2 linked regions of the Salinivibrio kushneri genome follow. Each later gene encodes a partner of the first gene's protein in a complex. Links are inferred from orthologs where the notes say so. Each region holds a gene or a part of one and is shown on either strand. Other genes may lie near its edges.

Region 1 (4,098 bases):
TTTGTGCTGGCCAGCTTTCTTCCACGCTAGCAGGGTCTTGGTTGCGTTTAAACACAATCAACTCGACATCATAAAGTCGCTTAGCTAAAACCGGCTGGCTAAGTGAGATCAGTAGCAACGCCCAAAGGCTCTGCTTGGTATAGCGTGCTAGCCGGCCTTGTGGGTGACATGAATGATTTTTCACAGGTTACTCCGTTTTCTTTGGCAAGCCATTATGCGACCAGTTGGTGGCTTGCAAATTGAGTCAACAGCTCATCAATAAAGTTCATCCTCTCACGTCGGTCAGTGAGATTTTCAACAAACTTGATTTTGGTTGGCCCGTCAAATTTATACTTGTCTGGCCGCGATTGTAACAGCCCAACCAAGAATCCGGGATCAATTTGCGCGTCCTCATGAAACTCGACCATGCCACCACGATCGCTCGCTTCGATCTTTTTCACCCCTAATGCAGCGGCGCGTATCTTGAGCTGCTGGATATGAAGCAGATTCTTGGTGGCGTCAGGCAGTAGACCAAAACGGTCTATCAACTCAACTTGCAGCTCATTGATGTCATCATTGGACTTGGCGCTGGCAATGCGTTTGTACATTGACAAACGCATGTTGATATCGGGAATGTAGTCATCCGGTAGCAGTGCAGGCAGGCGCAGTTCAATGTCGGTTTGCTCATTAAGAAGGGCGTCCAAGCTTGGCTCTTTGCCTTCTTTGAGTGCCTCAACGGCCTGCTCAAGCATGTCCATGTACAAAGTGAAACCAATGGATTGGATTTGACCGCTTTGCTCGTCTCCCAGTAACTCGCCTGCGCCACGTATCTCCAAATCTTGAGTGGCAAGGGTAAAGCCGGCGCCAAGATCTTCGAGCGACGCAATGGCTTCCAGCCGTTTTACCGCATCTTTGGTCATCCGTTTGGGGTGCGGAGTGAGCAAGTAAGCATAGGCTTGATGGTGTGAACGACCCACACGGCCGCGCAGCTGGTGGAGTTGCGCCAGGCCAAAGTGGTCAGCACGATCGATGATAATGGTGTTGGCTGAGGGAATATCGATACCGGTTTCGATAATGGTGGTACATACCAGCACGTTGTATCGTTGATGGTAGAAATCGCTCATGATCTTTTCTAGCTCACGCTCGCGCATTTGACCATGGGCCACGGTCACACGCGCTTCTGGGATCATCTCACTGATTTCATTGGCCGTTTTTTCTATGGTTTCGATGTCATTGTGTAAAAAGTACACCTGGCCGCCGCGCATAATCTCACGCAGTAATGACTCTTTAATCAGACTGTCTTCGCGTTCACGAACAAAGGTTTTGACTGCGAGGCGACGCGACGGAGGGGTAGCGATAATCGAGAGATCGCGCATGCCACTCATCGCCATATTAAGCGTCCGCGGGATCGGTGTGGCGGTTAATGTGAGAATATCCACATTGGCACGCATGGCTTTGATCTTCTCTTTCTGGCGAACGCCAAAGCGATGCTCTTCATCGACAATCAATAATCCGAGGTCGCGCAGCTTCACATCCGATTGCAGTAACTTATGGGTGCCAATCAGAATGTCCACTTTGCCCGCTTCACAATCGGCCAAAATCGCTTTTTGCTCTTTCGCGGATTTAAAGCGTGAGAGTACCTCGACCCGGACCGGGAGGTTAGCGAAGCGGTCACGGAAATTCTCGAAATGCTGCTGAGCGAGCAAGGTGGTGGGAACCAACACAGCAACTTGCTTGCTGTTATTGACCGCTAAGAAGGCGGCACGCATAGCCACTTCGGTTTTACCAAAGCCGACATCGCCACATACCAAGCGATCCATGGCAATGGGACGACACATGTCTGAGAGCACTGCGTTGATCGCTTGTGACTGATCACTGGTTTCTTCAAACGGGAAGGTCGCCCGGAAGGCGCGATAGGCGTCTTTGTCATGGCTAAACGCAAAGCCAGGCTTGGTTTCTCGCTTGGCATAAACATCAAGCAGTTCGGCGGCGACATCACGCACTTTCTCTGCCGCGCGGCGGCGTGCTTTTTCCCACGCCTCTCCACCAAGCTTATGCACGGGTGCGCTCTCTTCCGCGCCACCTGAATAGCGGCTAATCAAGTGTAGTGCGCCCACCGGAACATATAACTTGGCGCCTTGTTGGTATTCCAGCGTCATATATTCGGTTTTGAGTCCGCCCGCTTCCAGGGTTTGCAAGCCTTGGTAGCGTCCAATGCCGTGCTCAAGATGCACAACGGGTTGGCCAGGTTTTAGTTCGGCCAAGCTTCTGATCACTGCATCTGTACTGACATTTTGCTTTCGCTTGTCGCGGCGGCGTTGCTGCACCGCGCGCTCGCCAAACATATCGCTTTCACAAATCAGCGCAAACTGGCGGCTGTTGTCAATAAAGCCTTGATCAACTGGGCCGATGATTAAACCAAACCGGCCAGGCTGCGCCAATGCCTCGGGCAGGCCATCTGCCACCATAGGGCGAATCTTGGCTTGGGCGAGGAGATCGAGCAGGGCTTCGCGTCGCCCTTCAGACTCGACTGAGAAAATGATGTCGCCGTTAAATTGCTCACTAAACTGGCGCAGCGCGGCGAGTGGTTCTTTGGCTTGGTGGTTGACCGTTAGCGTTGGCAGCGGTGTAATATCGAGGTTTTCCCGCCCGGCCTTTTCGGTGACGGTGTCACTTTCTAGCTTTAAGCGTGGGTATTGCTTAAGGGTGGTAAATAGTGCCTCTTTACTTAACCACAGCGCATCGGGGGGAAGCAGTGGTCGAAGCGGATCGACGCGACGCTGATCATAGCGGTTTGCCACGTCGGCTTGGAAATGATCAATAGCGCTTTCAATGTCGCCAACCGATAACACCAAGGTATTGTCAGGCAAATAATCAAACAAGGTTTCTGTTTGTTCAAAAAACAGCGGCAGCCAGTACTCAATCCCGGCCGGCCAGGTTTTTTTACTCACCTGCTGGTAAATGGATTCTGGCTCTCGGCGTGCCTCAAAATGCTCGCGAAAACGGCCACGAAAATACTCCACTGCGGCGTCATCGGTAGGAAATTCATGTGCCGGCAAAAGCTGGATGTGCTCCAGCTCGCCGGTTGAGCGCTGGTTTTCCGGGTCAAATTGACGAATGGTGTCGACTTCATCGTCAAAAAAGTCAATACGATAAGGCTCGTCACTGCCCATCGGGAACAGGTCGAGGATCGAGCCTCGGCTGGCAAATTCGCCATGTTCCATGACTTGATCGACATGACGATAGCCCGCATCGGTGAGCTGATCGCGCAGTTTTTCTAGCGATAAAATATCGCCTTTTTTCACCATTAAGGCGTGTTGATGGAGAAAATGCCTTGGGGTGACACGCTGCAAGGCCGTGCTCGCCGGTGCAATCAGGACGCCATCTTGTTGATGTGGCAGTTGATACAAACAAGACAAACGCGCGGAAATAATATCCTGATGGGGCGAGAAACTGTCGTAGGGCAGGGTTTCCCAGTCAGGAAAGAGATCGCAATGGCCTTGAGTAAACTGGCGAATGGCGGGCTGCAAACGCACGGCGGTTTGGTTGTCCGGTACCAAAAGAAACACCGGGCCTGCGTGTTGCTGCGTGAGCGTGGCAATGGCTAGCGGTAAGGCAGCCCCAGATAAATTACCAAGATGTTTAACATCGCCTGGCCCAGAGGGCAGCGTAAAAGCATAGAGCGGTTGTTGGGTCATGAGTTTAACTGCTTGATTGTTTTCGGTTTCGTGCACGCTTTTTTAAGAGTTTCTGCTGATGATGCAACGCAGCACGAATGAGCGTGTCTCGGTCTTCTTCCAATAAACGGGTGTACTGGATTTGGATCACATAATGTGGATTGTCTTGGTCACTCTCGGGGTGAAGCTCACACCCTGTTACCACGCCATAACAGTAAACCGCGGTGGGCGGGTAATCGAGAAACAACTTTACGCGCGTGTGGACGCCTTTTTGAAGCGGCGAGTGGCTCAAGTACGAGAAACTGCTGGCACCGAAAGCGCGGGTGACAAAACGATATGTAGGCTGGTCTTCATGACTTAACATGTAGCCCATCATTAAGGTGATTTTTTCGTTTTGAGCCTGTAGAACGCGGAATAATGCGGAGGCGTCGTCAGGATCGAT
Region 2 (3,441 bases), 1.2 Mb from region 1 along the record:
CTTACGCCTGATATCTTTGATCTGCTGGAAAACACCCCGCCGGGTAAAAACGGCGAAGTGCAGATCACCGATGCACTGCTCAAACAGGCACAATCAGGCTGTGTACTGGCGTACAAATTTAAAGGCGAGCGCTTTGATTGTGGCAGCGTGGAAGGCTTTATTGAAGCCACCAATCACTGCTACAAGCACCACTACCTTGGCGGAAGCAACAAAGACGAAGCGACGGTGAAGAATCGTCGATAACGTAAACCGCGTCGGATCGCGTGTTTTTCCCCTTCGTGTAAAGGCTGTGTAAATATACAGCCTTTTTATTTGGTCATGGTCATGTCTGTGCCATACTAGGCGACCAACCAGTGAGCTGACTGAGTAGTAGGATAATAATGGACAATATCGACGTCAGAGGCGCGCGCACGCACAACCTCAAAAATATCAACCTCACCATCCCTCGCGACAAGCTGATCGTGATTACCGGCCTATCTGGCTCGGGAAAATCATCGCTGGCCTTCGACACCCTATACGCTGAAGGCCAGCGCCGTTACGTTGAATCCTTGTCAGCGTACGCACGTCAGTTTCTTTCCTTGATGGAAAAGCCGGATGTTGACCATATTGAGGGCCTGTCGCCTGCCATCTCGATAGAGCAAAAGTCCACGTCGCACAATCCACGCTCAACGGTCGGCACCATCACTGAAGTGTACGACTACTTACGCTTACTTTATGCGCGTGTCGGCGAGCCACGTTGTCCCACTCATGATGTGACCTTAGCGGCTCAGACCATCAGCCAGATGGTCGATAAAGTGCTTGCACTGCCGGAGGGCAGCAAGCTGATGTTGCTCGCACCGATCATCAAAAATCGGAAAGGGGAGCATGTTAAAACGCTTGAGAATTTAGCCGCTCAAGGGTTTATCCGTGCAAGGATCAATGGTGAAGTGTGCGATCTATCCGATCCGCCGACACTTGAACTGCAAAAAAAGCACACCATTGAAGTGGTGGTCGATCGCTTTAAAGTGCGCAGTGATCAACAGCAGCGTCTGGCCGAATCATTTGAAACCGCGCTCGAACTCACCGGCGGCAGCGCGGTGATCAGTTGGATGGACGGCGAAGGGGAAGAGATCATTTTTTCTGCCAACTTTGCCTGCCCACATTGCGGTTACAGCATGCAAGAGCTTGAGCCGCGCCTGTTCTCGTTCAATAACCCAGCCGGCGCCTGTGGCACCTGTGACGGCTTGGGAGTGCAACAATATTTTGACCCTAAACGCGTGATTCAAAACCCAGCGGTTAGCTTAGCGGGGGGCGCGATCCGAGGCTGGGATCGACGTAATTTTTATTACTTCCAAATGCTGCGATCGCTGTCTGAGCATTACGGGTTTGATTTGGAAGTGCCATGGCAAGATCTCTCCGGCACCATTCAGGATATCCTCTTGTATGGGTCAGGGCCAAAAGAGATCGAGTTCAAATACGTCAACGATCGGGGCGATATTCGTGTACGCAAACATCCGTTTGAGGGGATCCTCAACAATATGGAGCGTCGCTATCGCGACACTGAATCCAACGCCGTACGCGATGAACTGGCCAAATACATCGCCACTAAACCCTGTGCCAGCTGCGGTGGCTCACGCTTACGCCAAGAAGCCCGTCATGTGTTTATCGACGGCCACAATCTACCCGAGGTTTGTGAGCTGAGCATTCAACAGGCGCTGGATTTCTTTGAACAACTGACCTTAACCGGACAGCGCGCCAAAATTGCCGAAAAGGTGATGAAAGAGATCCACGACCGGCTGCGGTTTTTGGTCAATGTGGGGCTTAACTACCTGAATTTATCGCGCAGTGCCGATACCCTCTCTGGTGGTGAAGCACAGCGTATTCGACTAGCCAGCCAAATTGGCGCGGGCTTGGTCGGCGTGATGTACGTCCTGGATGAGCCTTCTATTGGCCTGCACCAGCGTGACAATGCCCGTTTGCTTGACACCTTGGAGCACCTGCGCGATTTAGGAAACACCGTGATGGTGGTCGAACATGATGAAGATGCCATACGTGCGGCCGACTACATCATTGATATTGGCCCGGGGGCCGGCGCACATGGTGGACAAATTGTTGCCGAAGGCAGTTTAAAGGACATACTCGCCAGTGAATCGTCACTGACAGGTCAGTATCTAAGTGGTAAACAAGCGATTGAGGTGCCTGCACAACGCATTGAGCGCGACCCGAGCAAAATGCTGACTCTAAAGGGGGCGACGGGCAACAACCTGAAAAACGTTGATCTCCACCTGCCTGTCGGGCTACTGACCTGCGTGACGGGCGTGTCGGGCTCAGGCAAATCAACGCTTATCAACGACACCTTCTTTAAAGTTGCCCACCAGCAATTAAACGGCGCGACCACCGCTGATCCAGCGCCTTACGAGTCGATTGATGGGTTGGGACATTTCGACAAGGTGATCGATATTGACCAAAGTCCTATTGGCCGTACCCCACGCTCAAACCCCGCCACTTATACGGGGATCTTTACCCCGATCCGTGAGCTTTTCGCCGGTACCCAAGAGGCGCGAGCACGCGGGTATAAAGTCGGCCGTTTTAGCTTTAACGTGCGCGGTGGACGCTGCGAAGCCTGCCAAGGTGATGGCGTGATCAAAGTGGAAATGCACTTTTTACCCGATGTGTATGTGCCTTGTGATGTGTGTAAAGGGAAGCGTTATAACCGTGAAACACTCGAAGTGCGCTATAAAGGTAAAACCATCGATGAAGTGCTGGAGATGACTGTCGAAGACGCGCGTGCGTTTTTTGACGCCGTGCCCGCTATCAAGCGTAAACTGCAAACATTGATGGATGTCGGCTTGAGCTATATTCGCCTTGGCCAAGCCGCCACCACCTTGTCAGGCGGCGAAGCGCAGCGTGTAAAACTGGCCCGTGAGCTGTCTAAGCGCGATACCGGTAAAACGCTCTACATCCTCGATGAACCAACCACGGGGCTTCATTTCCATGATATTCAACAACTGCTGAATGTCTTACATCGCTTGCGCGAACAGGGCAACACTATCGTGGTAATCGAGCATAATCTGGATGTGATAAAAACCGCGGATTGGATCATCGACTTAGGGCCAGAAGGCGGTAACGGCGGCGGTGAGATCATCGCCCAAGGCACGCCAGAAGACATCGTCAATGTGGTGGGTAGCCACACGGCTCACTTCCTGAAACCTATGTTGGAGCGATAATGACCTCAGCGCTGCCGCAGAGTCGTGTGATACGAAAGCCGCTAACAACCCCATTTCTGCTAGCGTTAGCGGCCTTGTGGTTAATCTGCTTACCACTCTACTCGGTATCTCTCCCGCTGGTGGGCATACGCCACCCTGCGGCAGCCTTATCACTACTGACCTTGGCGTTTACCTTAGGGTTTGCCTGCCTGGAAATCGTGCGTCAACATACCTGGCGTGCAAGCCGACTGACCTG

What was found. Proteins that work in one complex are often made in the same cells at the same time.
Region 2: the proteins of mfd (region 1) and uvrA are in contact, whole or in part, in a crystal structure (PDB 4DFC), measured with the Escherichia coli proteins. The link is inferred for Salinivibrio kushneri from one-to-one orthologs.

Annotation. Positions count from the first base shown.
Region 1 is NZ_CP114588.1:1,514,654-1,518,751, reverse strand. What follows is about bases 13-4,039. They hold mfd (transcription-repair coupling factor), read right to left. Parts: upstream 3,678-4,039; coding sequence 213-3,677; downstream 13-212. Other genes in these bases: N8M53_RS07115 (PilZ domain-containing protein), read right to left, coding at 3,682-4,039; N8M53_RS07125 (peptidoglycan binding protein CsiV), read right to left, coding at 13-184. Also shown: more of N8M53_RS07125, read right to left, coding at 1-12; more of N8M53_RS07115, read right to left, coding at 4,040-4,098. UniProt on the Escherichia coli protein: Couples transcription and DNA repair by recognizing RNA polymerase (RNAP) stalled at DNA lesions. Mediates ATP-dependent release of RNAP and its truncated transcript from the DNA, and recruitment of nucleotide excision repair machinery to the damaged site.
Region 2 is NZ_CP114588.1:282,759-286,199, reverse strand. The notes cover bases 37-3,406. They hold uvrA (excinuclease ABC subunit UvrA), read left to right. Parts: upstream 37-380; coding sequence 381-3,206; downstream 3,207-3,406. Other genes in these bases: N8M53_RS01445 (Wzy polymerase domain-containing protein), read left to right, coding at 3,206-3,406; galU (UTP--glucose-1-phosphate uridylyltransferase GalU), read left to right, coding at 37-243. In the rest of the region: more of galU, read left to right, coding at 1-36; more of N8M53_RS01445, read left to right, coding at 3,407-3,441. UniProt on the Escherichia coli protein: The UvrABC repair system catalyzes the recognition and processing of DNA lesions. UvrA is an ATPase and a DNA-binding protein. A damage recognition complex composed of 2 UvrA and 2 UvrB subunits scans DNA for abnormalities.